3 regions of the Duffyella gerundensis genome follow, and region 1 is predicted to be linked to each of the others. Evidence: predicted binding sites of a transcription regulator. Region 1 holds the regulator's gene; each other region holds the start of a gene.

Region 1 (9,755 bases):
CACTTTGCCGCTCTCACGCAGCGCAACAAAGGCTTCTGCCACCTCATCTGCATCCATCAACGGATCGGGGCGATGAATCAGCAGCAAATCCAGATAGTCGGTGTGGAAGTGGCGCAATGACTGTTCGGCACTGCGGCAGATATGATCGCGGTCGGTAATGTAATGGCCGATATGATGTTCCGGTTTCGCCCGCGTGGCGATGCCGCATTTGGTGACGATCTGCAGACGCTGGCGCAGCGCTGGCGAGAGTTTCAGCGCTTCGCCAAAGGCCGCTTCGCACTGATAATCGCCATAGATATCGGCGTGATCGACGGTGCTGATACCGAGATCAACATGTTGTTCAATAAAGCCGAGCAGCTGATGCGCATTCATCTGCCATTCCATCAGGCGCCAGTAGCCCATGATAAGCGATGAAAATTCTGGCCCCTGCGGGGCGATCGGGTGACGTTGCAGCACGGACATTCTCCTTGAGGGTAATTTCCGTCTGAGTATAACGGATTCCCCGGCAGGACAAAGCGGGCTAAAACAGCGAGGGTTGCTCTGGATCAGGAATTTCAGGCGGTTTGCCCTGACGGTGCAGGCGCAGGAAACGCTGGCGACACAAACGCCACACCTCGCGCTTTTGCGCGTCAGTGAATTTCATCCAGTTGAAGCGCTCATCACGGCTGCGCAAACAGCCACGGCAATAGCCGCGCTCGTCTGACTGGCAAATCCCCCGACACGGACTGGGCACCGGGAAAAACTCTAGTTGCTCGGCCACCGGATCTCCTGCTGAATGGGCATATTTCTATTGAAGCCCCGTTACCGCTACGGCGCAAGTTGCGCAGTTGAATTTATGCGGTAGTGAACAGTTTGTGCCGCAGCGGTTTGCATTAGACCGACCGGTCTATTAAAGTAATAAGCATGAAAACTACCACCCGACAGGATACCCGTACACACCTGCTGGACACCGGCGAACAGCTCTGTCTGCAGCGTGGCTTTACCGGTATGGGATTGAACGAACTGCTGCAACAGGCGGGCGTGCCGAAAGGCTCTTTTTATCATCATTTTGTGTCGAAAGAGGCCTTTGGCGTGGCGCTGCTGCAACGCTATTTTGCACGTTCGCATCAGCAGTTCAGCGCCTTTCTGGCTCAGGGCGATGCGCCGCCACAGAAGCGCATTCTGGCGTTTTATCAGCAGATTGAGCAGCGCTTTCGCGAGTCGGGTGACATTTATGGCTGCCTGAGCGTGAAAATTTCCGCTGAGGTGTGCGATCTCTCAGAAAGCATGCGTGATGCGCTGACCCAGGGTTCGCAGGCCGCTATGGCGACGCTGGCCGCCACGCTGGAGCAGGCGGTGGCGCAGCACGGATTAACACTGGGATCCTCGCCGCAGGCATGTGCTGAAACGCTCTACCTGCTATGGCTGGGTGCCAGCTTACAGAGCAAAATTACCCGCGACGTGGCACCGATGAGCAATGCCTTACGGGTCTTTACCCACCTGCTCAGCCCGTCTACCTTTTAAAAAACCGATCGGTCGAGACGACCGGTCTACTCCAGGGAGCAATGAATGTCATTATCCACGCTGTTTACCCCACTTACCGTGGGTGCGATTACCGTACCTAACCGCATTTTTATGGCACCACTGACGCGTCTGCGCAGCATTGAGCCGGGCGACGTGCCTACGCCGCTGATGGGCGAATATTACCGTCAACGCGCCAGCGCCGGTCTGATCATTACCGAAGCCACACAAATCTCGTTTGAGGCAAAAGGTTACGCCGGTGCGCCAGGTCTGCATACGGCAGAGCAGATTTCGGCATGGAAGGCGATTAACGCAGGCATTCATGACGCCCAGGGCCACAGCGCGGTTCAACTGTGGCACACCGGCCGAATTTCGCATGCGTCGCTGCAACCCCACCAGCGCGCGCCACTGGCTCCTTCTGCTATCTCCGCTAATACACGCACCTCGTTGCGTGACGAGCAGGGAAAAACCATCCGCGAAGAGACCTCAACGCCACGCGCCATGAGCCTGGCCGAGATTCAACAAGCGGTTGCAGATTTCCGTCAGGCAGCGGTCAATGCCCGTGAAGCGGACTTTGATCTGCTGGAGCTGCATTCTGCCCACGGCTATTTAATCCACCAGTTCCTGTCACCGGCGTCTAACCAGCGTGACGATGAATATGGCGGTAGCGTTGAAAATCGTACGCGTTTCGCGCTGGAAGTGGTCGATGCCGCGATTGAAGGCTGGGCAGCCGATCGCATCGGTATCCGTATTTCACCACTCGGTCCATTTAACGGCCTCGACAACGGTGAAGATCAAGAGCAGGCCGCGATTTACTATATTGAGCAGCTGGCCAAACGCAATCTTGCCTATCTGCATATTTCCGAGCCTGACTGGGCCGGTGGCAAACCTTACAGCGATGCCTTCCGTAAAGCGGTACGCGCGGCCTATCCTGGCGTGATTATCGGCGCCGGTGCCTATACCGCTGAAAAAGCAGAGTCGCTGATTGCTCAGGGCCTGATTGACGCCGTGGCGTTTGGCCGCGATTACATCGCCAATCCTGATTTAGTTGAGCGTCTGCGTCAGAATGCGCCGCTCAATGAGCCGCAGCCGGAAACCTTTTACGGTGGCGATGCGAAAGGCTATACCGATTATCCTGCGCTATAGTGCAGGGCGGCCAGGTTTCTGGCCGCATTGTTCGGCACTATACTGGAATTAACGTCATCGGATGATGACCCGACACCAAGAGGACTTTATGCGTTTACTTCATACTATGCTTCGCGTTGGCGATATGCAGCGTTCACTCGATTTTTACACCCGCGTTCTCGGCATGCGTCTGCTGCGTGAAAGCAAAAACACCGAATATAAATACGATCTGGCTTTTGTGGGTTACACCGATGAGAGCGAAGGTGCGGTGCTGGAGCTGACCTATAACTGGGGCGTTGAGAGCTACAACCTCGGTGATGCTTACGGCCACATTGCGCTGGGCGTGGATGACATCGTAGCAACCTGCGATCGCATTCGTGAAGCGGGCGCGAAAGTGACGCGCGAGCCGGGTCCGGTCAAAGGCGGCAGCACGATTATTGCCTTTGTAGAAGATCCCGATGGCTACAAGATTGAACTGATTGAGAACAAACACGCTGGCGCCGGTCTGGGCAGCTGATTATTTTCGGGGCACGTCGCTGCCCCGCTTCTTCCTTCCTGCTGCAAGCCCCGCACTTTTTTGCCATAATACGCGCTGCATTTTCCCTTCAATGAGATCCTGATGTCTGAATCGAATCACCTAAATGCCCTGTCACAGCGCTTCCGGGGGTTTTATCCCGTGGTTATTGATGTCGAAACCGCCGGTTTTGATTCGAAAACCAACGCCCTGCTGGAAATCGCCGCAGTGACCTTAAAAATGGACGATGCCGGCTGGCTGCACGCTGACGAAACCCTGCATTTTCACGTTGAGCCTTTTGAAGGCTCGGTGCTGCAGCCCGAAGCACTGGCATTTAATGGCATCGATCCGGCAAACCCGCTACGTGGCGCGGTCAGCGAATATGACGCGCTGCATGCCATCTTTAAAATGATCCGTAAGGGTATGAAAGAGCACGAGTGCAATCGGGCGGTGATGGTGGCGCATAATGCGACCTTTGATCTGAACTTTGTGATGGCGGCGTCAGCACGCTGCAACATGAAGCGTAACCCCTTTCACCCTTTTGTGACCTTTGATACTGCGGCGCTGAGCGGGCTGGTGCTCGGACAAACCGTGCTGGCAAAAGCCTGTATTGCGGCGCAGATCGATTTTGACAGCACGCAGGCGCACTCTGCGCTGTACGATACGGAACAAACCGCCGCGCTGTTTTGTGAGTTGGTGAATCGCTGGAAACGTCTGGGAGGCTGGCCATTACCGATGGCTGCCGCAGAATCGCAGGACGAGCAAGACGAGCAAGACGAGCAGGCGTAAACTGGCAGGAAAAAGGGGCATCGCGCCCCTTTTTTTATTCTGCTTCTTTGTGCTTTTCAGCCGCCTCTTTAATCAGCGGCTGCAGCTCGCCACGCTGGAACATCTCAATAATGATGTCGCAGCCGCCGACCAGCTCGCCGTCAACCCACAGCTGTGGGAAGGTTGGCCAGTTGGCGTACTTTGGCAGCTCAGCGCGGATATCAGGATTTTGTAAAATATCCACAAAGGCGAAGCGCTCACCACAGGCAGAAAGCGCCTGCACGGCCTGAGCAGAAAAACCACAGCTTGGCAGTTTTGGCGAACCCTTCATGTACAGCAGGATCGGGTTTTCTGCGATCTGGCGCTGAATTTTTTCAACAGTACTCATTTTTGCCTTCCTTAATTCATGACTTCGTGTCTATTTATTGTAGCGATTCTCGCCTGCCGCCGAAACGACTTTTCAGCCGCGATTGAACGGGCGCCGTAAGGCGACAACGATTATAGCCGGTAAATAACATTTTCTTATCATTGCACACTGTTAATCAATTAATAATTCGTAATAATGTGCTGCGATAACCGACTGAAATTGTTTATTTTCAATGCGTTTTTGCCTGCTGGAATTAATAATGGAAAAAGACCTTACCTTTTGTGAAAAAGTTCGATTAGAATTGCTGCTCGGGTCTGACCGCCGGGTCAGATTAATGCTATTTATTCGCTCACGCTGTTCATTGGGCCCTATACCTGTAACCGACTCATGCGTCTATTAATTACGCTTTTTGTGCTGGCGTTTGCCCAGTTGATGATGAATGTGGCTGAAGCGTCGCCGCAGGCACCCGTCAACGCCACCCATCACAAGGCAGAAAAGAAACTGGCACGCGATGACGACCGACGCAAAAAGCGCGCGGTAAAAACCACAACGAAAAAGTCACGCCTCACCGCCGTACAGAAATTAAAGCTTAAAAAACGCACCAAGGTTCAAACTGCTTCGCTGCAAACCCCGAAATCCCGCACTACCCTTCGCTCACTGAAACGCTACGGCCGTCATCGCCAGTCAGATGCCGCTGAGACGGAAACCGCCGCGGCAAAACTGGCGCCATTGAAAATGAGCAAGGCACACCGCGCGCGCTATCAGAAAGCCCGTGAAACGGCGATGAATAAGCTGATGGGTCAGCTGGGCAAACCTTATCAGTGGGGCGGTGCCTCACCGCACACCGGCTTCGACTGTAGCGGCCTGGTATGGTATGCCTATAAAGATCTGGTTAAGTATAAGATTCCGCGCACCGCCAACGAGATGTTTCATTTGCGTGATGCCGCTCAGATCGACCGCGAATCGCTGCAAAAAGGCGATCTGGTGTTCTTCCGCATTAACAACCGCGGCGCTGCTGACCATGTTGGCGTGTATCTGGGCGATGGCAAATTCATTCAGTCGCCACGGACCGGAAAAGATATTCAGATTACAGCGCTGGGAGAAGATTACTGGCAGCGCCATTACGTTGGCGCACGTCGCGTGATGACGCCGAAAAATATTCGTTGACACCTGCTGTTGCGCAACAAAAAAAGGCCGCGTTGATGCGGCCTTTTTTGTCGGCGTCAGTGCAGAATTGCCGTCACGCTAAATGCAATGATTACCGCCAGCGCGCCGGCGGTAGTCAACAATGCCATTTTTAAATCAGTGCTCATGGTTATCCTCGTGGTCTCTTTTTATCGTAAGATTTATCTTGCTCGCTGGGTAAACATCTCGTTTTCTTGCAGCAGCCTTGCTAGAATTCGCCCTTCGCGTTGCGCAACATTACGCGACCTGTCTGCTGTTAGCGCTTTTAACGACGTCACCCCCCTATTTTTGGCGTTTATTTCGGCAATTAAGGCCGGTTGCGCCGCATTACATTCCGCAGACGCAAACGTTTAACATTATGCTTATCAACCCTTTGCGATAAGCGCAGGAGTAGCACTTCCATGGCAACAATCAAAGACGTGGCAAAACTGGCCGGTGTTTCAACCACCACCGTGTCGCACGTCATCAACAAAACACGCTTTGTCGCTGAAGAGACGCGCGAAGCGGTATGGGCAGCAATCAAAACGTTGCACTACTCACCGAGTGCCGTTGCCCGTAGCCTTAAGGTCAATCACACCAAGTCGATCGGCCTGCTGGCTACCTCAAGCGAAGCGCCCTATTTCGCCGAAATTATAGAGGCGGTAGAAAACCGCTGCTTTGATCGCGGATATACATTGATTCTGGGCAACGCCCACAATGACCTGCAAAAACAGCGCGCCTACCTGTCGATGATGGCGCAAAAGCGCGTCGATGGCCTGCTGGTGATGTGCTCTGAATATCCTGATGACCTGCTTAAAATGCTGGAAGAGAACCGCAATATTCCAATGGTGGTGATGGACTGGAGCGAGTCGCGTGGCGATTTCACCGACACCGTACTTGATAATGCCTTCCACGGTGGTTATCTGGCGGGCCGCTATCTGATCGATCGCGGCCATCGCGATATCGGTGCGATTCCTGGCCAGCTGGAACGTAACACTGGCGGCGGTCGCCATGCGGGATTCCTCAAGGCGTTAAATGAGGCCAACATCGCCGTGCGCGATGAGTGGATCGTCCAGGGTGACTTCGAACCAGAGTCGGGCTACAAGGCGATGCAGCAGATCCTGTCACAAAAACAGCGGCCAACTGCTGTGTTCTGCGGTGGCGATATCATGGCGATGGGCGCAATTTGTGCCGCGGATGAGATGGGTTTGCGCGTGCCGCAGGATATTTCAGTGATCGGCTATGATAACGTGCGCAATGCGCGCTATTTTACGCCTGCCCTGACCACCGTACATCAGCCAAAAGAGCAGCTGGGCGTTACCGCGCTGGATATGCTGCTGGAGCGCATTCTCAGCAAACGCGAGCAGCAGCAAACCATTGAGGTGCAACCGACGCTGATTGAACGTCGTTCAGTCGCCGACGGCCCTTTCCTCGACTATCGTCGTTAATGGCTTTCCTGCAGCCACTCCTGGTTCAGCGTGGCCGGATCGCCAAGGTAATCGAGCAACCAGCTTAGCGCAGGGGAACTCTGTTGTTCAGACCAACTGACACAGCAGGGGCTGCCCGGGAACTCGCTGGCCAGCTGCAGCGCCTGTAAGGTGCCGTCCCGCTCCAGCGGCGCAGCAATGTGCGCCGGTATCATGCCGACGCACAATCCCGCCAGTAGACACTCCACGCCGCTTTGCCAGTCAGGCACCACCAGTCGACGCTGATTATCCAGCGTCCAGGTGGTGCGACGCGTCAGGGCACGTGACGTATCTTCCATCACCAGCGACGGCCACTCACGCAGGGCATCATCGCTGACCACACCCGTGATGCTGGCCAGCGGATGTGATTTTTCCACCACGCAACGCCAGTTAACGGTTCCCATATCGCGGAAGGCAAAGCGCCCACCCACCGGGATCGCCTGCGTGGCACCGATGGCCACGTCTACCCGCCCGTCAGCCAGCGCATCCCAGACGCCGTTGAACACCTCCATGCTGATTAACAGTTCCATATCCGGGAAATGCCGATAGAAATCCAACACCAGTTGCCGGGTGCGTGGCGGCTTAACAATACAATCAACGGCGATGCTCAACTGGCCGCGCCAGCCGTTGGCTACCTGCTGACACTGACGTCGGGTGGCAAGCATTTTTTTGATAACAGAACGGCCTTCGACGACAAAATGTTCCCCGGCAGCGGTTAAAATTACGTCGCGGTGACGCCGTTCGAACAGCGGTACAGCCAGCCAGCGCTCAAGCTGGCGCACGGTATAACTGATAGCGGAAGGCACGCGGTGCAGCTCTTCCGCCGCGGCGCTGAAGCTGCCAGTACGTGCCACAGCATCAATCACTTCTAACCCATGTTCAGACCACATTGTTTGCCTGCAAAAAATTTCAAAGCCAGAGGCAAATATTACCGTTTCACAACGCGCTGTGCATGCTTTTACACTGCGCCGACAATAATTTTGATGAGCGTCCCATGACCAGGAATATTTTTTTCTTACCTTACCTCGCGTTATTAAGCATGCTCGGCTTTCTGGCCACCGACATGTATCTGCCTGCTTTTTCGCTGATGCAGCAGGATTTTGCCACTGAAGCTGGGGTGATCAGCGCCAGCCTGTCGATTTTTCTGGCCGGTTTTGCCGTTGCCCAGCTGATTTGGGGCCCGCTTTCCGATCGCATCGGCCGCAAGCCGGTGCTGCTGGCTGGTTTGGCACTGTTTGCCGTTGGCTGTGGCGGCATGCTGTGGGTGCAGGATACCCACTGGATGCTGATATTACGTTTCCTGCAAGCGGTGGGCGTCTGTGCTGCTGCCGTTAGCTGGCAGGCGCTGGTGGTTGATACGTATCCAGCCCATAAGTCTAACAAGGTGTTCGCCACCATTATGCCGCTGGTGGCGCTGTCGCCCGCGCTGGCGCCTTTGCTGGGTGCGTGGCTGCTGTCGCATTTTTCATGGCGCGCGATTTTCCTCGCCCTGATGGCGATTGGCCTGCTGCTGCTGATTCCGACTTCACTGCTGAAAAGCAAAGATCGCAGCGTCAAGCCCAACACGGCGCAGCCTGGTTTTGCCACGCTGCTGCGTTCTGCTATCTACAGCGGTAACGTACTGATTTATGCCGCCTGCTCGGCCAGCTTTTTTGCCTGGCTAACCGGTTCGCCGTTTATTTTGCACGATATGGGCCTGACGCCTGGTGATATCGGCCTGAGTTATATTCCTCAAACCATCGCGTTTCTGGTAGGCGGTTACAGCTGTCGCGCCGCGTTAAATCGCACCACCGGCGATCGTCTGCTGCCCTGGCTGATTGTGCTTTACGGCGTCAGTATCATTGCCCTGTTTATGGTGGCGATGAGCGGTAATCCTTCGCTCACCATGCTGCTGATCCCCTTCTGTGGTATGGCGATGGCCAACGGCGCAATTTATCCGATTGTGGTAGCGAGTGCGTTATCCCCTTTTCCGCACGCTACCGGTAAAGCGGCAGCGCTGCAGAATATGCTTCAGTTAGGCCTCTGCTTTGTCGCCAGCATGGCGGTTTCGCAATGGCTGACGCATCCGCTGTTGACCACCAGCATCGCCATGCTCAGCACCGTTTTTCTGGCGGCTGCGGGTTACTGGTGGCAGCGTTCAGCGGAACGTCCTGCGCAGGTGTTAGCTGAATCCTGATTGGCCACAAAGTTAGCACGCTAACAATAATGCATTGAATATTGCCCTGGGTGAGCATATACTCATTCGGGGCATTATTTTATCTAAAATCAGTAACATAACGGCTAGCAATATGCGCCGTTACGGCTGTAAATTTTTTTTCAGTGCTGCGTTCGCAACACGTTTTATTTTTTTCTTTGTTTTCAAACCTCTGTTAAAAGCCGATGTCGAGGGGCATGGAAATTCCGTGCGTGCTCTCACAACACGAAAAGAAATTGACTATTCTTTTTCTCAAGTTTTGATCATACGGGTGATGGAGAAGCTATGAGTTCATCATGCATCGAAGACGTAAATCTGGAAGAGAATCACTGGTATCGTATTGCACATGAAATGCTGGCTGGCGTCGGTATCGAAGTGAATGGGCCGCATCCGTGGGACATTCAGGTTAAGCATCCCGATTTTTTTAAACGGGTGTTACAGGATGGATCGCTGGGTCTCGGCGAAAGTTATATGGATGGCTGGTGGGAATGCGCGCGGCTGGATATGTTTTTTCATCGCGTATTAAAGGGCAAACTGGATCAGAAGTTGCCACACCATTTTAAAGATACTCTGCGTATTGCTGCTGCTCGTCTGAAAAATCTACAATCGAAAAAACGCGCCTGGATTGTCGGTAAAGAACATTACGATTTAGGAAAT
Region 2 (9,755 bases), 1.6 Mb from region 1:
CCTAAAAAAACTCACTCGTGATACCGGTAACCATTATTATTTTTAGCGGCCAGAAAAAAGGGTGATCTTGTTGCGCAAACTGTTCTATATTTCCTCCAGAAATGCGTGGTCGTGCCATAACGTCATATACCGCTGCGACCATGACTCCATTATTTTTCCGGTTTTTTCATAACTTTAGATGAGCCCATTTTGCAATCCTCTTTAATTACCGAAGTCGTTACCTCTTTTGGCAGCGACAAGGCCAGCCTGTGCTTTCCCGGATGTTTGCAGCGTTGCCAGGCTATTGGCGACGCCGTTGACGTAGCACGCGATATTATGGCGCGCCCACATCGTGCCGTTTCGCAGGCGGACGTAATTATTCTGCCGGTCAATCTTCAGCATCTTCACTGGATAAGCGCCATTGCCAGCGAAATGGCTGCCGCCTCGTTACGGGTTAATTTCGCCGTTAATTATCAACACCTTCACCACCAACCCCAGCAGCTTCAGCAGCTGGCGCAGGCGCACTCGTTGTGGCTCTATGATTTTGCCGAACGGGAAACGGACTGGGATCAGATAAAAGCCTTTCCTTTTACCGGCGTGGTAATTAACCACGCGTTCTTTGCGGATAATTATCGTAAGTTTAGCTTTCCTTATTTACTGGAACATTTTCGCGATCAACAAGCGGAGGTTATTATTCGCAGTCGGGAATTACCGTTAAATCAGGTTGATTGTGCTGCGCTGAATTTAACCGGCTGGCAGCAACAGGTTGCCGATACGCTTTTTAATTAAACACTCACCGATTTAAACGCTTTGTCGTTGGGCTTGTAGCCCCTGAGACAGCGCCATATCAGCTGGTTCTCCCTACAAAATGTTGCGCTAATTACTAACAGCGGACATTTTCGCTAAAAAAAACAAACCATAAAAATTGTCTTAATATAAAATAACCATAACTGGAATGTTTTCTCATCGGAAGAGAAAAATAAACGCCTGACAGAACACCCGTACTTTATACATCGCAAACAATCTAATCGGTTGTTTTCAAAGTTATTATGGCAACTCAAACGAGGTTAATATTATGGGGAAAAGCTCCTCATCACTCGGCATTATTCGCGTGCTTACCGTGCTCTTTGCGGCACTGTGCGGCGCGTATTTGCTGATCGGTGGAATCTGGCTCACCGCCATCGGAGGCTCCTGGTACTACATTATCAGCGGCATTATTATGCTGATCGTAGCGGGACTGATCTGGCGGCGTAACAGCAACGCGCTGCTGCTTTATGCGCTGTTCCTGCTTGGCACCATGGCATGGGCCGTCTGGGAAGTCGGTTTCGACTTCTGGGCACTGGCACCGCGTTCTGACGTTATCGTGATCTTTGGCATCTGGCTGATTCTGCCTTTTGTTTACCGCGGCTTTATCGCCACCAGCAAAACGCCGGTGATGGCGATGGTTGTCAGCCTGGTGATCAGCGCTGGCGTGCTGGCCTATGCGGTGTTTAACGATCCACAGGAAATCAACGGTACGCTGCCATCCGCTGCGCAGGCGCCAGCTCAGGGCACCGTCCCTGCCGGTGACTGGCCAGCCTATGGCCGCACGCAGGAAGGCACCCGCTATTCCCCACTAACGCAGATCAACGAGAAAAACGTCAAGGATTTGCAGCAGGCGTGGAGCTTCCAGACCGGCGATCTGAAGACACCTAACGATCCGGGCGAAATCACCAACGAAGTGACGCCGATCAAAGTCAACGACACGCTTTATCTGTGTACCGCTCACCAGATTCTGTTTGCTCTGGATGCGAAAACCGGTAAGCAGAAGTGGAAATTCGATCCACAGCTGAAGCAGAACCCGACTTTCCAGCACATCACCTGCCGCGGCGTTTCGTATCATGAAACCCCAGCAGCGGCCGCTACGCCAGCAGGTACGCAGCCAGCACTGTGTGCTCGCCGCATTATTCTGCCGGTGAACGATGGTCGTCTCTATTCTCTGGATGCCGCTACCGGCGAGCGCTGCCCGGACTTCGCTAACAACGGCGAACTGGATCTGCAGCACAAACAGCCAGACCAGACCCCTGGCGCCTATGAGCCAACCTCGCCGCCAATCATCACCGATAAAGTGATTGTGATTGCGGGTGCGGTTACCGATAACTATTCAACCCGCGAGCCGTCAGGCGTTATCCGTGGTTTTGATGTGAACACCGGTGAACTGCTGTGGGCATTTGATCCCGGCGCGAAAGAGCCGAACAAGATCCCAGGCGAAGGCGAGCACTACACCTTCAACTCGCCAAACTCATGGGCACCGGCTGTCTATGATGCGAAGCTGGATATCGTTTACCTGCCTATGGGCGTGTCTACACCAGATATCTGGGGTGGCAACCGTACGCCAGAGCAAGAGCGTTATGCTAACAGCCTGCTGGCGCTGAATGCATCAACCGGTAAGCTAGTATGGTCTTATCAAACCGTTCACCACGATCTGTGGGATATGGACCTGCCTTCACAGCCAACGCTGGCTGACATCACCGACAAAAATGGCAACACCGTACCGGTGGTTTACGCCCCGGCGAAAACCGGTAACATTTTTGTGCTCGACCGTCGTGATGGCAAGCTGGTTGTACCGGCACCGGAAACGCCAGTACCGCAAGGCCCGGCTAAAGGCGATCGCCTTTCTCCAACCCAGCCTTACTCTGAGCTGACCTACCGTCCGAAGCAGAACCTGAGCGGCAAAGATATGTGGGGCGCCACGATGTTTGACCAGCTGGTCTGCCGTGTGATCTTCCACCGTCTGCGCTATGAAGGTCCGTTCACCCCGCCATCTGAGCAGGGTACGCTGGTCTTCCCTGGCAACCTCGGCATGTTTGAATGGGGCGGTATTGCCGTAGATACCGATCGTCAGATCGCGATTGCTAACCCAATGGCGCTGCCGTTCGTCTCCAAGCTGATTCCACGTGGTCCGGGCAATCCGATTGAGCCACCAGAAGGCAGCAAAGGCGGTTCCGGTACCGAGTCAGGTATTCAGCCACAGTACGGCGTGCCGTTTGGCGTTGAACTGAACCCGTTCCTGTCGCCGTTTGGCCTGCCGTGTAAGCAACCCGCCTGGGGCTATGTCTCTGCGGTTGACCTGAAAACCAATCAGGTTGTCTGGAAAAAACGTATCGGTACCGTTCGCGACAGCGCACCTGTGCCGATGCCGTTTAAACTCGGCATGCCAATGCTGGGTGGCCCGGTAACTACCGCCGGTAACGTCTTCTTTATCGCGGCTACCGCCGATAATTACCTGCGCGCATTCAGCACCAACACCGGTGAACTGCTGTGGCAGGGACGTCTGCCAGCAGGCGGCCAGGCAACGCCGATGACCTATGAAGTGGATGGCAAGCAGTACGTTGTTATCTCTGCTGGCGGTCACGGTTCGTTTGGTACCACCATGGGCGACCACATTATCGCCTACGCACTGCCAGACAATAAGTAACCTTTCCAACGGTAATAAGGGGCGATGATTCGCCCCTTTTTTTTCGCCTGCAATTTGGCTTTGGAGGCAAAAAGGGAAACGTTTGCGTTACTTTTGTGAGTTGAGTCACATTTGAGCGGAATCATCATGAAACAAACTTTGACAATCGTGATCAAAATCTATTTTCTATCGTCTGGATATGGGCACCCTACGTCAGCGCTGGCGTAACTCCCCCTCGGCGGCCAGCGGAAATGGCAGCAGCCTCCTCCCGACTCCCTGGGATTTCTTTTAAAACTGACTCCCGCACCCATAAGCGAGAGCGATAGCAAGTGGTCACTTTCATGAAAAATAAACTGATGATTGCAGGCGCGCTGTTGAGCATGTCATACAGCGGCGTTTCTCTGGCTGCCGGGCCTTCTGACCCGCAGTATGTTTCCGACTGGTGGCATCAGAGCGCCAACGTGGTGGGCAGCTATCACACGCGTTTTGGACCGCAGTTTAATAACGACGTTTATCTGGAATATGAAGCCTTCGCTCACAAAGACTGGTTCGATTTTTACGGCTATCTCGATCTGACCAACTTCTTTGGCGCGGGTAACAGCAACGCCAACGGCGTATTTGACCACGGCTCACCGATGTTTATGGAGATTGAGCCGCGCTTCTCGATCGACAAGCTGACCGGCACCAACCTGGCTTTTGGTCCGTTCAAAGAGTGGTACTTTGCCAACAACTATATTTACGATATGGGTCGCAACAGCGATAACCGCCAGAACACCTGGTATATGGGCCTCGGCACCGATATCGACACCCACAGCGACATTGGCCTCTCCCTGAACGTCTACGCCAAATACCAGTGGGAAAACTACGGCGCGCCAAACGAGAACAGCTGGGATGGCTATCGCTTCAAGGTGAAATACTTTGTGCCGATCACCCAACTGTGGGGCGGTAATCTTGGCTACGTTGGCTTTACCAACTTCGACTGGGGTTCTGACCTCAACGACAACGGCAACTCGACGCGCACCAGCAACTCTATCGCTTCCAGCCACATTCTCTCGCTTGCATACGATCACTGGCACTATTCGGCGGTGGCACGTTATTTCCACAATGGCGGACAGTGGGCAGACGGCAGCGAACTGGCCTTTGCCAACAATCGTGAAGTGAAATCAACCGGCTGGGGTTACTACCTGGTGGTGGGATACAACTTCTGATAAAGCGGCGTTGATGATACAGACTCCTCACCCTTTCCAGTGCGGAAACGGGTGAGGAAAACCACGTCTTACTCTGGTTTCAATACGTTAATGCGCCATGGAATACCGAACTTATCGATAAACATGGCAAAACCGCCTTCGGCCCAGAAGGTTTTCTGCCAGGTCGTGGTCACTTCACCACCGGCCGACAGTTTCTCAAACCAGGCTTTACCCTGCGCTTCATCTTCTGTCGCCAGGCTCACCGCGTAGCCAGCATGTGACGAAGCCGGGCCTTTATCGGTGTTGCCATCGCTCAGCATGATTTCGCCTTCGCCAATGCGCAGACGAGCATGCATGATTTTTTCTGGTGGCTGCGGCGTCGCATCTTTATCGCCAATCTGCTCATCCTGATCCGGCATATCGCCAAAGGTCACTTTGCCCAGCAGCTCACCACCGGTTGCCTGCAGATAAAATTCGATCGCCTCTTCACAACGACCATATAAAAACAGATAAGGACTGACTTTCATCGCCACCTCCGTACGTGGGTTGTGTTAATTGTTTGCCTCGCACAGAGTGTAGACCATGAACGGAAACCGCCGCTTTCAGACGGGCAAAACAGCGTAAAAAGCCGCACTATTGCTTATTTTTCAGCCCACTTCGCAACAAGATGTAAATGGCATTACGCGTTAAATCGCCAGCAGGGAAACCGGGAATCAAGGAGGATAAGCAACGCTGAGAGGGAGAAGAGAATGCAGAAAAGTGCGAGCGGCAGCGCGCCGCCCGCGTCGGTTAGCATCAGGCCGCCAGCACCTCACGCACAAAGGCTTCGATGTTTTTATCCTGACACTGCTCAAAGAAACACTGCTGGAACCGCTGACCGCTGACCGCGGTTTTCACCAGCTCAGGATCGATGGCGCGCAGCGTATCAAGATAGTTATCTTTGATCACCGCGGCTTTCACCTGATTGAGCAGCCCGGCGTTGCGCACCTGCGGCTCTTTACGCTCCGGCGGATAGCCCTGGCCTTTTTCACCGGTAAAGGCTTTTTCAAAGATAAAGCGCAGGTTCAGCTCCGCACCCCAGCCAAAGCCTTTGGCAAACGGCAGCGCCAGCGCATTGCCATTGTTGATCTGCGCAAACAGATAGGCGTCGGCAGGATCGATACAGTAGCCGCAGTTGACGCCCGGATGGATGTTCAACGACATCAGCGCGCCCTGCCCGGTGCCGCAGCCCGCGACAATGAAATCCACCGCCTTGCTGTTCAGCAGCAGGCTGGCGATGATGCCAAGGTGAATGTAAGTAAGGTGGTGATCCTGTTCGTCGCTCATGCCGACGTTAAACACCGCGTGACCCTGCTGATCCGCAACGCCCTGCAACTCTTTCAGCACCACTGCATTTTTAGCGGCCTGGCTGTTTTCCATCATTAAGGCAATTTTCATATCACACCTGTCACTTTTTAATTGAAACGTTGTTTCATTTTAACGAAAAAGTTGTATTGTGCATGGTTTCCAGGCACTAAAAGATGTGAATGCCTTCACAAATTCATCGGATAACAGGCGAGGTAGCGATGTTCATCTATAGAGAGACGACGCAAACAGACGATCTGGGCAACGGCGTGACCCGACGCATTCTGGCGCACGGCGGCACCATGATGGCGGTGGAAGTCAGCTTTGAACAGGGTGCGGTGGGTCCGCTGCATCATCATCCGCATGAGCAGCTTACCTATGTGCTATCCGGTCGCTTTGCCTTTACGATTGATGGTGAGACCAAAGAGGTCAGCGCGGGCGATACGCTGTATAAGCGTCCCGACGTGGTGCATGGCTGTGTCTGTCTTGAGGCGGGCACGCTGCTGGATACGTTTACCCCGCAACGGGAAGATTTTCTCTGAGCAAAAAAAACCGGCGCGTCCTGCGCCGGTTGATTTATTAATGCAGCTGCGGCAGCTTCTCCAGGTTCTTGTTCCCCTGGTTCTCTTTCACGTACTCGAGCTTGCGCACTTCGGCAACATCCTTCGCCGTCACGCTGGTTTTCGCCGTATTGCCCCAGCTGGTACGAATGAAGTTCACCACATCCGCCACCTGCTGATCGTTCAGGCGCCAGCCAAAGCCCGGCATCACGATATCTGAAGGCGCACCTTTCAAGCCTGGCAGCGTGGAACCGGTCAGCACGATGTGGATCAGCGAGGTCGCATCGTCCGCCAGTACCACCGAATTGCCCTGCAGGGCCGGGAACACGCGCTTATAGCCGATGCCGTCTGAGCGGTGACAGGCGTTACAGTTATCGATATACACCGACGCGCCCGGTTTGCTGTCGTCACCGTTCCACAACGCCCGTGCCACGGTGTCATCCTTGCTGAAGGCCACCTGGTTCGGATCTTTCGCGCCCAGCGTCTTCAGATAACGGGCAATCGCCGTGATATCTTCATCGGTCAGGTATTGCAGGCTGTGCTCAACCACGTTGGTCATGCCGCCAAACACCGCAGTGTGATCGTTGCGGCCATAGCGCAGGAACTGCGCTAGATCGCTTTCGCTCCAGCGTCCAAGGCCATCACGGTTGTCGCCGCGCAAACTGGTGGCGGTCCAGCCATCAATCGGTGCGTTACTGCCCGCCAGGAAGTCGGTGCCTTCGCCATTGTTCAGCGCTTTTTCCTGCATGGTGATGCTGCGTGGCGTATGACACGCGCCACAGTGTCCCAATCCTTCCACCAGATACTGGCCGCGAGCCACCACCGCATCCTGCTGCGGAGCGGGCTGGAACGCCTTCACGTCCGGTGCAAAGATGCCGCGCCAGACCGCCAGCGGCCAGCGCATTGAGAGCGGCCAGGGAATATCATTTTTGCGATTGTCCTGCTCCACCGGCTGCACGCCGTGCATGAAATAGGCGTACAGCGCCTTCATGTCTTCATCGTTGACCACGGCATACGACGGATAAGGCATCGCCGGATAGAGCGTATCGCCATTTTTCGCCACGCCATGCCGCACCGCCTGCTGGAAATCGTCATAGCTGTAATCGCCAATGCCGGTTTTCTTATCCGGCGTGATGTTGGTGGTGTAAATGGTGCCGATTGGCGTGTCCATCGACAGACCACCGGCAAACGGCTTACCGCCGGTGGTGGTATGACAGGCGATGCAATCCCCGGCGCGCGCCAGATATTCACCGCGTTTAATCTGCTCGGCACCGCTGTTGTCTTCAGCCAGCGCCGTGAAGGCAACGGTGCTCAGCAGCAGAGCCATTACGCTTTTTTTCATCACCATTTTCCTTATGCCTGCACCATCGGACCGGGGTTTTTCAGGTACTGCTCCCGGATCGCTTTCGCCGCCCAGTAAGTCAGTGCCGCCACCATGCCGGTTGGGTTGTAGCCCAGTCCCTGCGGGAAGGCGGACGCGCCAGGCACAAAGACGTTGTGCACATCCCAGCTCTGCAGATAACGGTTCAGCGCACTGGTTTTTGGATCTTCCCCCATGATCGCGCCGCCGTTAAGGTGCGTGGTCTGATAGGACGTGGTGTCGAAATGGCTGTTGGCATTTTTGGCCGAGCCGGTCATGCCGACCGGATTCATCGCCCGCCCTAACTCCTGCTGACGCGCAAACATAAACTGCGACATCTTGATGTCGTTTGGCTGCCAGTCAAAGGTCATACGCAGCAGCGGCTGACCGTGCGAATCTTTGTAGTTCGGATCGAGATCGAGATAGTTGGCGCGATACGACTGGTGCGCACCGTGCGCATCCATGGAAACGTGGTGCGTATAGTGATCGGCCACCGCAGCTTTCCACTTGCTACCCCAGGCTGGCGTACCGGTTGGCGTCGGCATGCCGGAGATCGGCTTGGTACCGCCCTGATTCACCCAGATCGGTGAACCGCCAACAAAGCCAACCTTCGAGTGATCGAAGTTATCGGCGTTGAATTCATCGATGGCGATGCCCGCGCCGCCGGCACCGATAAAGTTATTGGTGTGCTCGTCGCCTTTTAACAGCACCTTCAGCGTAGAGATATTCTGGTAGGCGAAGTTACGGCCAACGGTGCCCTCGTTGGTGATCGGGTTGTACGGTTTGCCGATGCCGGAAAGCAGCATCAGGTGCACGTTGTGGAACTGGAACGCTGAGAGGATAACGATATCCGCGGGCTGTTCCACTTCACGGCCCTGCGAATCAACGTAGGTCACGCCGGTGGCGCGATTTTTCTCGTCGTTGAGGTTAACCCGCAGTACGTAAGAGTTGTCGCGCAGCTCAAACTTCGGCTCCTGGCGCAGCGCTGGCCAGATGTTGACGTTTGGCGATGCCTTGGAATACATGTAGCAGACATAGCCGCTGCAGTAACCGCAGAAGTTGCACGGGCCCATCTGCGCGCCATAAGGGTTAGTGTAGCGGCCCGAGGTGTTGGCGGAAGGCAGATCGTAAGGATGGTAACCCAATGATTCCGCCGCTTTGGCGAACAACTGGCCGGAATAAGTGCGCTTCTGTGCGGGCAGCGGAAACGGACTGGAGCGATCGGGCGCAAAGCGGTTGCCAAACTTGCCGTCGCCGACCAGCTTGCCCTTCACGGTGTACGGCGTGCCGGAGGTGCCAAACACTTTTTCCGCCTTGTCGAAAAACGGCTCCAGTTCGTCATAGCTGACGCCGAAATCCTGAATGGTCATGCCTTCCGGGATGAACTGCTTGCCGTAGCGCTCTTCATAGTGACTGCGCATTTTCAGCTCAATCGGATCGACGCGAAAATGCACGCCAGACCAGTGCAAACCGGCGCCGCCAGTGCCGTTGCCCGGTAGAAATGCCGCCAGCTGGCGATAAGGCTGAGCGGTTTGCGAGGCATTATGACGAATGGTTACGGTGCTTTTAGAGAGATCCTGAAACAGCTTTTTGCGGATGTTGTAGGTCAGCTCGTCAATCACCTGCGGATAGGATCCATCAGGATACGTATCGCGACGTGGGCCGCGCTCCAGCGCCACCACGTTGAGGCCCGCTTCGGTCAGCTCTTTGGCCATGATCGCGCCAGCCCAGCCGAAGCCAACCACCACCGCGTCTACTTTTTTCATTACGTTTGCCATGATTATGCTCTCTCTCCGCGAATGGAAACTGGCGGCAGAGGATAGCTAACGTCCCGTTCAACCCAGTCCATGAAATCAGCGCGTGCGCCTGGAAAACCGACCAGCTTCCAG
Region 3 (9,755 bases), 870 kb from region 1:
CAGCTCTGCGCCCGCTGGGAAGCGCTGGCGCTGGCCGCTGAAAGCGATCGCACCCGCGTTTGTCTGCTGCGCACCGGCGTGGTACTGGCGAAGGAAGGCGGCGCGCTGACCAAAATGAAGCTGCCGTTTAAGATGGGCGTGGGCGGACCGATCGGCAGCGGCAAGCAATATATGCCGTGGATTCACATCGACGATATGGTTAACGGCATCCTCTGGCTGCTGGAAAAACCGACGCTGCGCGGCCCCTTTAACATGGTTGCACCTTATGCCGTGCGCAACGAGCAGTTTGCCGCCACCCTGGGTCATACGATGCACCGCCCTGCCTTTATGCGCACGCCAGCGGGCGCTATCAAGCTGATGATGGGGGAATCGGCGGTGTTAGTGTTAGGCGGTCAGCACCTGCTGCCGAAGCGGCTTGAGGAGTCAGGCTACCGCTTTAAATGGGTACAGCTGGATCAGGCGCTGGCTGACGTGGTGTAACGTGAGCCAACGGCGCAGCCGTTGGCTCAATGCGGTTATTTTAACGACCCCGAGAGGAACTGTTTCAGCCGTGGGCTTTGTGTACGGTCGAACACCTCTTCCGGCGTGCCCTGCTCTTCGATTTTGCCCTGATGCAGGAAAATAACGTGGCTGGAGACGTGACGGGCAAATTCCATTTCGTGTGTTACCACCACCATGGTTTTCCCCTCTTCCGCCAGCTTCTGCATAATGCGCAGCACTTCGCCGACCAGCTCAGGATCGAGCGCCGACGTCGGCTCATCAAACAGCAACACGTCCGGCTCCATCGCCAGGGCACGCGCAATGGAGACGCGTTGCTGCTGACCACCGGAGAGATGCACCGGATATTTACCGCGCGCGCGCTCATCAATGCCAACCTTATCAAGATAGGTAATGGCGCGCTGGCGCGCTTCCTGCTTCGACAATCCCAGCACCTGAATCGGCGCTTCCATTACGTTTTCCAGCACCGTCATGTGGCTCCACAGATTGAAGTGCTGAAACACCATGGTCAGGCGCGTACGCAGCATACGCAGCTGCTCTTTGTTCGCCACCTTGAGCTGACCATCGGTGTCGCGCACCAGCGAAATAGCGGCGTTGTTCACCGAAATCGCTCCCTCGCTGGGCTTTTCCAGAAAGTTAATGCAGCGCAGAAAAGTGCTTTTACCAGAGCCGGACGATCCGATAATGCTGATGACATCGCCCGCCTTAGCCTGCAGCGACACCCCTTTCAGCACTTCATGTTCGCCATAACGCTTGTGTAAATCGGTCACGCTTAATTTCATTTCAGCCATGGTCAATCACTCAGTGAGGCGCTATATGTGCCAGCCAGCGGCGCTCTGCGGCGCGGAACAGGCTAATCAGCACATAAGAGATAATAAGATAGAGCACGGCCGCAAGACCGAACGCGGTAAAAGGCTGATAGGTTGCTGAGTTAATATCGCGCGCCACTTTCAGCAGATCCGGCACGGTGGCGGTGAAGGCCAGCGCCGTGGAGTGCAGCATTAAAATCACTTCATTGCTGTAGACCGGCAGCGCGGTACGCAGTGCAGAAGGCAAAATAATGCAGCGATAAAGTTTAAAGGTGGAAAAACCATAGGCGCGCGCCGCTTCGATTTCACCGTGCGGCACCGCCCGAATGGCTCCGGCGAATATCTCGGTGGTATAAGCACAGGTGTTAAGGGTAAATGCCAGCAGCGTACAGTTCAGCCCGCTGCGAAAAAACGCGTTGAGCAGTTCGGTGCCCTTCACCACTTCCAGCGTATACATGCCGGAGTAAAACACCAGCAGCTGCACGTAGAGTGGCGTGCCGCGAAACACATAAGTGAACAGCCAGACAGGCAGGCTAATAAACCGGTTCGGTGATACGCGGGCAATCGCTAACAGCACGGCCAGACAGCCGCCCAGCACCACCGAAATAATCAGCAGCCACAGCGTCATCGCTACGCCGGTGATGCGATAACCATCGCTCCACAGCAGTGCTTTCCAGTATTCCTGAATAATATCGATCATAGCTCAGCCTTTTTCACCCCAACTGAATATCGACGCGTCAGCCACCACAGCACACCGTTGGATAAGGTGGTGAACAGCAGATAAATGGCTCCCGCCACGATAGCGAAGTAGAAAGGTTGCCAGGTGCTTTTGCCTGCCAGTTGCGTCGCTTTTACCACATCTTCCAGCCCAAGCAGTGAAACCAGCGCGGTGGCCTTCAGAATGACCTGCCAGTTGTTGCCGATGCCCGGCAAGGCGTAACGCATCATGCCGGGAAACAGAATGCGGCGAAAAACCTGCGATGAGGTAAACCCAAAGGCGGTTGCCGCTTCAATTTGCCCTTTTGGTACGGCGAGAAAGGCACCGCGGAAGGTTTCGGTAAAATAGGCGCCGTAGATAAAGCCGAGCGTGATGATACCGGCCACCATCGGATCGATATCAAACTGCCCAACGCCTAAGGCATCGGTTAGCTGGTTAAGCGCGATCTGCAATCCATAAAAAATCAGCAGCATCAGCACCAGATCGGGCACGCCGCGGATCAGCGTGGTATAGGCTTCAAACAGCAGCGCCAGCGGTCGATTGCGAGAAAGCTTGGCGGCCGCACCGGCGAGGCCAAGCACAAGCGCCAGCAAGACTGAACTGAGTGCCAGCTCCAGCGTCACCGTTGCGCCTTTAAGAATAACGTCAGAGTAGCCGTAAAGCATGGGGATGATCCTGTCGTGAAGTGTCGATGAACAAGCTGCCCGCTATGCGGCGGACAGCCGTGACGACAGGTGTAAATCAGTCACCGTATACGTTGAAATCAAAGTATTTTTTCGCGATTTTGTCGTAAGTACCGTCTTTACGCATTTCGCCAAAAGCCTTATCAATTGCCGCTTTCAATTCGCCATCATCTTTGCGCAGGCCCATGCCGGTGCCGACGCCGAAGATCTTGTCGTCTTTCACTGCCGGACCAGCAAACGCATAGGCTTTGCCCACTGGCTGCTTCAGAAAGCCTTCGCTTGCCTGAATTTCATCCTGGAATGCCGCATCAATGCGTCCGGCGTTAAGATCCTGATAGACCAGATCCTGGTTGGCATAAGGCGTGATGGTCACCCCTTTTGGCCGCCAGTACTGATTAGCGTAGGTTTCCTGCGTGGTGCCCTGCAGCAGGCCAATGGTTTTGCCTTTCAACGCGGTCAGATCGGGGGAGATTTTCGCGCCTTTCGGTGCTACCAGACGGGCGTTAGCGGCATAGAGTTTTTCAGAGAAGGCGATCTCCTGCTGCCGTTTTTCAGTAATCGACAGTGAGGAGATAATGGCATCGATTTTTTTGGCTTTCAGTGAGGGAATCAGCGCGTCAAAGTCGCTTTCAACATAGGTACATTTGGTCTGAATACGTTTACAGATTTCGTTCGCTAAATCGATATCAAATCCGGTCAGCTGGCCCTGCGTGTTTTTTGATTCAAAAGGCGGATAGGTAGGATCGGTGCCGATGCGCAGCGTTTCAGGCAGAGCAGCAAAGGCGCTGCCTGCGCTGAAGCAGGTCAATAAAGAAAGAGCCAGGAGTCGCTTCTTCATGGATTACCCTCAGTGATGTGTTTGCTTGTTGTTATGATGCTGTTTGCCTGTCCAGAATTGCAGATTTCGTGCCAGATCTGCAAGCGCCGATAACATAGGCGTTGCGCCATTGCCTCCCGGATGAACAACGCTTCATCTTGTCGGTTTAGTGTTCAATATAGAGAATAAAAAGCCGAAGCAAAGCAGGATGATGGCGCATTTTGGTGCATTTGCCGGACAGGTCACGCGGCGGCTCCGTTTTTATGCACCAGACTGGCGCATCACATCACTTTTGTGCACCTTGCCAGCGCACAAACAGATCGTCAGGCAGGTCAATATCAAACTGATCGATGACTCGGTTAACGGTTTGATCAACGATGTCCATGACGTTTTGCGGGCGGTGATAAAACGCTGGCACCGGCGGCATAATGATCGCGCCCATTTCTGCGGCGGTGGTCATCATGCGCAAATGGCCGATATGCAGCGGCGTTTCCCGAACGCACAACACCAGCCGACGCCGCTCTTTTAAAATGACATCTGCGGCGCGCGTCAGCAGCCCGTCGGAATAGCTGTGAACGATGCCGGAGAGCGTTTTCATTGAGCACGGCACGATTGCCATGCCTTCGGTTTTAAACGATCCCGAGGAGATTGTGGCGGCGATATCACGCGCATCGTGCACCACATCCGCCATCTGTTGGACATCACGCAGGCTGTAATCGGTTTCCAGCGCCAGCGTCTGCCGCGCGGCGTTACTCATGATCAGATGGGTTTCCACCTCGTCTACCGCCTGCAAAACCTGCAACATGCGCACGCCGTAAATCGCCCCGCTGGCGCCGGAAATGCCAATAATTATTTTTTTCATGCTGATCCTGTTTAGCTGCGCTTACGCCGGTTGTGCCCACAAAAAAGGCCGGTTTCCCGGCCTTTCATTTCCTGAACGCATCGTCGGTGATTAGCCTTCGTTGTGCAACTCAAGATTTTCGCCTTCATTCTGGCGCAGCGCGGCTTTTGCATCATCATTGCGCAGCGATTGCAGATATTCAAGATACTGCTGATCGACATCTTTGGTGACGTAAATGCCATCAAACACCGAACACTCGAACTGACCAATGTCCGGGTTTTCTTCGCGTACCGCTTCAATCAGATCGCCCAAATCCTGGAAAATCAGCTTGTCCGCTTTAATCAACGTACAGATCTCATCCGCTTCACGTCCGTGGGCAATCAGCTCAGTGGCGCTGGGCATATCGATGCCGTACACGTTAGGGAAGCGAATCTCTGGTGCAGCTGAGGCGAGATAGACTTTCTTCGCGCCCGCTTCACGCGCCATCTCAATAATCTGCTCTGAGGTGGTACCGCGCACGATGGAATCATCTACCAGCAGCACGTTCTTATCGCGGAACTCGGCGCGGTTGGCGTTCAGCTTGCGTCGAACGGCGCTGCGACGCAGATGCTGTCCTGGCATAATGAAGGTACGTCCGACATAGCGATTTTTTACAAAGCCCTGACGATACGGCTTGTCGAGAATGCGGGCAATTTCCAGCGCAATGTCGGTGGAGGTTTCAGGAATGGGAATCACCACATCGATATCGAGATCTTCCCACTCACGCGCAATTTTATTGCCCAGCTTGGTGCCCATGCGAACGCGCGCGCTGTAGACCGAAATTTTGTCGAGGAAGGAGTCCGGACGCGCAAAGTAGACGTATTCGAACAGGCACGGATTAGTTTTCGGGTTTTCTGCACACTGGCGCGTGAACAGCTGGCCCGCCTGCGTGATATAGACCGCTTCGCCCGGCGCGACGTCACGTAAAAACTCAAAGCCCAGGGTATCCAGCGCCACGCTTTCCGAGGCAACCATATACTCCACGCGGCCATCAGGCATAGCACGCTTGCCAATGACCAGCGGACGGATACCGTTGGGATCGCGGAAAGCGACCATGCCATGGCCGATAATCATGGAAACGCAGGCGTAGGCACCGCGCACCATTTTATGCAGCGCGGCAACCGCGGCAAAAATATTGTCTGCCTGCAGCGGATGCTGCGGAAAACGATCGAGTTCCTGCGCAAAGATATTCAGCAGGATTTCAGAATCGGAGGTGGTATTGACGTGGCGGCGGCCGCTTTCGAACAGCTGCTTGCGCAGTTCATGTGCGTTGGTCAAATTGCCGTTATGCGCCAGCGTAATGCCGTAGGGCGAGTTGACGTAAAACGGCTGCGCCTCAGAGGCGCTGGAGCTACCGGCAGTGGGATAGCGAACATGGCCAATGCCCATGTTGCCCTGCAAACGCTGCATGTGGCGCGCTTCAAACACATCGCTGACCAGACCGTTTGCTTTTCGCTGACGGAAGCAATTAATGGCATCAATGGTACAAATGCCTGCGGCATCCTGCCCGCGGTGCTGAAGCACCGTTAACGCGTCATAAATCGACTGGTTTACCGGCATGAAACCGGTGATACCGACAATACCGCACATGTTGTCATTTCCTCATAAGCCGCAGCCCAGTGGAATCACTGGGGTAAAAAACTCGACGAGCTTTTCAGATAATCAAAAAACCACCTGATGATATAACTAAACTGGGGAATCAGCTGTGACTGTTGCCAGTCGGGACTTTTCGAAAAGCCGGTGAATGTATCGAGGAAGAAAAGTATGGCAGAGACAATCAATACGCCACGCAATGCCCCAAAACAGACGCCCAAAACCCGGTCAGTGCCGGACAAGCCGGTCTTTTCCACCAGGGAGCCGATGACGTAATTCACAATCGCCCCTACGATAAGGGTAGCAATAAAAAGTACGCCGATGGCAATGCCATTTCGAACCAGTTCGTCTTCAAAGCCTGTAAACCAGACCGCAAGGAAGGAGTAATAATGACTGGCGACAAAGAATGCGCATCCCCAGGTAACGAGAGATAAGGCTTCCCGAACAAAGCCACGAATCAGGCTGACGAGGGCCGAAAAACTTACTACCGCAATAATGGCGTAATCTATCCAGATCATGAACTCTTCCAGTGACGGTGCCCCTGCATCCAGTTCGGGGCGCATTCTAACAGAAAAAGAAAACGTTTGCGTAGCGTTTTCCCCGTGCCTTTTCGCATAAAAAGAGGCGGCGAAAAAATTCTCAATCGCCGCCTCTGGTTAGCATAATGTTTGCCTGAACAGAAGGCACAAAGCGTTAACGGGCGCTGTAAGGCTTCACCACGCCGCTCAGGCCAGAAATGCCTTTCAGCTCGCTGACTGCCGCCTGCATTTTCGCTTTTGACGCATCCGGTCCTACGTAGAGACGTGTAATTTGTCCCTGCACCGGCGTGGCTGGCACGGTAAAGGCGCGATAGCCCGACAACCGTAGCTGCGCAACAATTTCATTGACCTTGCTGGCATTTTTCAGCGCGCCCAACTGCACCACATACGCCTGCCCAACCGGCGCATCAGCGGGTTTCGTCTGCTCAACAGGTTTAGGTTGCTCAACCACTTTTGGCTGTTCAACCGGTTTGCTTTGCTCGACCGGCTTGCTTTTCGGCTGCTCAACCGGCTTCGCTTTTTCAACCGGTTTCGGCTGCGCTTTAGGCGGCTGGCGCACCGGCTCCGCAGGTTTTGTCGCGGCGACAGGCGGCGGCGTCACCACCGTTGGCGACGTATTGCTTTGCGGCTGCGTCGCGCCACTGTCGGCTGACTGCTGCGGTCGGTTGCTGTTGCCGCCTACCGCCGCACCCGCGCCTTCCGGTGGCTGAGACGGCAACGACTGGGTCACCGGCGGCACCATTTCGCTGTCCTGCTGATCTTCCGGTTTCGGCACCAGCGGAATCGCCGCAAACTCTTCTTTATAGTGCTTCTTCTTGCCGTCAAGCAGCCCAGGCAGCACGATGACTCCCACGGCGACTAATATGATGGTGCCGACTAAACGGTTTTGAAACTTACTTGCCACTGCCCTTCTCCGTTTCCAGCGTTTCCATAACCTGTGCCACGGTGTGGAACGAACCGCACACCAGCACAATATCCTGCTTGCCCGCCTGCTGCATGGCCGCACGCCAGGCTGAAGTCACATCGCTGAACGCCTGTCCTGCAGGCAGATGCGCCAGCAGCTGTTCAGCACTGGCACCGCGCGGTCCGCTTAACGGTGCGCAATACCAGACATCCACCTGATTTGCCAACGCGGCCAGCGTGCCGGCAATATCTTTATCGTGCAGCATGCCGACCACCGCGTGTACTTTACCGGCCACTGGCTCTGCCGCCAGACGACTCGCCAGGTAGCTGGCGGCGTGAGGATTGTGGGCAACGTCGAGAATCAGACGCGGAGCCTGGCTGACGGTTTGAAAACGGCCCGGCAGAATCGCCCGCCCGATATGCGCCCGAATAACCGCATCGTCCACCGCCAGCCCTGACGCGCGCAATGCCGCCAACGCGGTAGCCGCATTCGGCAACGGCACCTGAGGCAGCGGCAGATCGTTAACTTCGCCCTGCGCGTCCACAAAACGCCAGCCGGTAGCCAGCTGTTGATAATGCCAGTCGCGATCGCGTTGATGCAGCCGGGCGCCGCAGGCGCTGGCAACGTCAGCGATGGTCACTGGCATGTCAGGCTCGCCAACCACCGCCGGCTTGCCCTGGCGAAAGATACCCGCTTTTTCGCGGCCAATGCTTTCACGATCGTTGCCCAGCCAGTCGGTATGATCCAGCGCAATGCTGGTCACTACCGCAACGTCGGCATCTACAATGTTGGTGGCATCCAGGCGACCGCCAAGGCCGACCTCAAGGATCACCACATCGAGTGCCGCCTGCTTAAACAGCATCAGCGCCGACAGCGTGCCAAATTCAAAGTAGGTTAATGAGGTGGTTCCGCGCCCTGCTTCAATTGCCGCAAAGCTGGCGGTGTGCGCCGATTCGGCCAGCTCTTCGCCCTGAACACGTACGCGCTCGGTGTAACGCACCAGATGAGGCGAACTGAAGACGCCAACGCGAAAGCCTGCCGCCATCAGCACCGTTTCCAGCGTGCGACAGGTGGTACCTTTGCCGTTGGTGCCGGCGACGGTGAAGATAAACGGAGCGGGTTGCAGCAGGTCGAGCCGCTGAGCGACGTCGCGAATGCGGTCAAGCCCCAGTTCGATCGCTTGCGAATGCAGGTGTTCAAGATAATGAAGCCACGTGGCCAAAGGCGACGTGGCTTGAGGAAGGTGAAGATTATCCATGTGTCCCGTTCACAACGTTACGGTGCATTGGTGAAAGGCGCTCAGCGCGCCTTTCGATCATCTGTCAGGCCTCGTGGCTTTCTGGCTCAGAAGCCGGTGCTGGCTCATCGCTATCAGGCAGCGGGGCTGGCAGGTTCATCATTTTTGCCAGCAGGCTGGCCAGCTTGTAGCGCAATTCCGGACGGCGAATGATCATGTCGATCGCGCCTTTTTCAATCAGGAACTCGCTGCGCTGGAAGCCTGGCGGCAGCTTTTCGCGAACCGTCTGCTCAATAACGCGCGGACCAGCAAAACCGATCAGCGCTTTTGGCTCAGCGATATTCAGATCGCCTAACATGGCGAAGCTGGCTGACACACCGCCCATAGTCGGGTCAGTCATGACAGAAATATAAGGCAGACCGCGCTCGCGCATCTTGGCCAACGCCGCACTGGTTTTCGCCATCTGCATCAGCGACATTAACGCTTCCTGCATACGGGCGCCGCCGCTGGCGGAGAAACAGATCAGTGGACAGTTATCTTCCAGCGCCTGCTCAACCGCACGCACAAAGCGCGCACCCACTACCGAGCCCATTGAACCGCCCATAAAGGCAAACTCAAACGCGGCGGCAACGACCGGCATGCTGTGCAGCGTGCCTTTCATAACAATCAGCGCGTCCGTCTCATCTGTCGCTTTCTGCGCGGCAGTCAGACGATCTTTATATTTTTTGGAATCCTTAAACTTGAGCACGTCTTTTGGTTCCAGCTCGCTGCCCAACTCCACCAGCGTGCCTTCATCAAGCAGCCGGTTCAGGCGCTCACGTCCATGCATACGCATGTGGTGATCGCATTTCGGGCAAACTTCCAGATTGCGCTCCAGTTCGGCACGGTACAGAACCTGGCCGCAGCTGTCACACTTGGTCCACACGCCTTCCGGGATACTCGCTTTACGCGATGGCGTGATGGTGCTCTTGTTGAGAATTCGTTCAATCCAGCTCATTGATGACCTTTCTGTTTGAACCTGGTGAGACCAGTTTTTCTTGTTGCTGCTGTCGGTGACAGCAGACCATAAATGTCGCT

What was found. The regulator PurR, encoded in region 1, represses purine synthesis genes. The targets are predictions, from matches to a motif close to CANGCAAACGTTTGCNTG.
Region 2: the regulator PurR is predicted to act here: its motif matches at 3,508-3,525, upstream of EM595_RS15555 (nucleoside-specific channel-forming protein Tsx).
Region 3: the regulator PurR is predicted to act here: its motif matches at 6,572-6,589, upstream of cvpA (colicin V production protein).

The regions. Positions count from the first base shown of each region.
Region 1 covers NZ_LN907827.1:1,820,595-1,830,349, reverse strand. The annotation lists gene EM595_RS08500 (aldo/keto reductase) at 1-462, opposite strand, end outside; gene EM595_RS08495 (DUF1289 domain-containing protein) at 521-760, opposite strand; gene EM595_RS08490 (TetR/AcrR family transcriptional regulator) at 904-1,503, shown strand; gene nemA (alkene reductase) at 1,549-2,646, shown strand; gene gloA (lactoylglutathione lyase) at 2,735-3,142, shown strand; gene rnt (ribonuclease T) at 3,245-3,928, shown strand; gene EM595_RS08470 (Grx4 family monothiol glutaredoxin) at 3,963-4,295, opposite strand; gene EM595_RS08465 (C40 family peptidase) at 4,662-5,441, shown strand; gene cydH (cytochrome bd-I oxidase subunit CydH) at 5,498-5,587, opposite strand; gene purR (HTH-type transcriptional repressor PurR) at 5,861-6,886, shown strand; gene punR (DNA-binding transcriptional activator PunR) at 6,883-7,794, opposite strand; gene punC (purine nucleoside transporter PunC) at 7,899-9,080, shown strand; gene cfa (cyclopropane fatty acyl phospholipid synthase) at 9,384-9,755, shown strand, end outside.
Region 2 covers NZ_LN907827.1:3,382,754-3,392,508, forward strand. The annotation lists gene EM595_RS15545 (hypothetical protein) at 190-768, shown strand; gene EM595_RS15550 (glucose/quinate/shikimate family membrane-bound PQQ-dependent dehydrogenase) at 1,055-3,436, shown strand; gene EM595_RS15555 (nucleoside-specific channel-forming protein Tsx) at 3,757-4,623, shown strand; gene yjdN (VOC family metalloprotein YjdN) at 4,692-5,129, opposite strand; gene EM595_RS15565 (RpiB/LacA/LacB family sugar-phosphate isomerase) at 5,398-6,039, opposite strand; gene EM595_RS15570 (cupin domain-containing protein) at 6,168-6,488, shown strand; gene EM595_RS15575 (c-type cytochrome) at 6,526-7,848, opposite strand; gene EM595_RS15580 (GMC family oxidoreductase) at 7,860-9,644, opposite strand; gene EM595_RS15585 (gluconate 2-dehydrogenase subunit 3 family protein) at 9,647-9,755, opposite strand, start outside.
Region 3 covers NZ_LN907827.1:2,692,217-2,701,971, forward strand. The annotation lists gene EM595_RS12385 (TIGR01777 family oxidoreductase) at 1-480, shown strand, start outside; gene hisP (histidine ABC transporter ATP-binding protein HisP) at 516-1,289, opposite strand; gene EM595_RS12395 (ABC transporter permease) at 1,300-2,007, opposite strand; gene hisQ (histidine ABC transporter permease HisQ) at 2,004-2,690, opposite strand; gene argT (lysine/arginine/ornithine ABC transporter substrate-binding protein ArgT) at 2,767-3,546, opposite strand; gene EM595_RS12410 (UbiX family flavin prenyltransferase) at 3,812-4,387, opposite strand; gene purF (amidophosphoribosyltransferase) at 4,478-5,995, opposite strand; gene cvpA (colicin V production protein) at 6,031-6,516, opposite strand; gene dedD (cell division protein DedD) at 6,692-7,441, opposite strand; gene folC (bifunctional tetrahydrofolate synthase/dihydrofolate synthase) at 7,431-8,699, opposite strand; gene accD (acetyl-CoA carboxylase, carboxyltransferase subunit beta) at 8,764-9,675, opposite strand.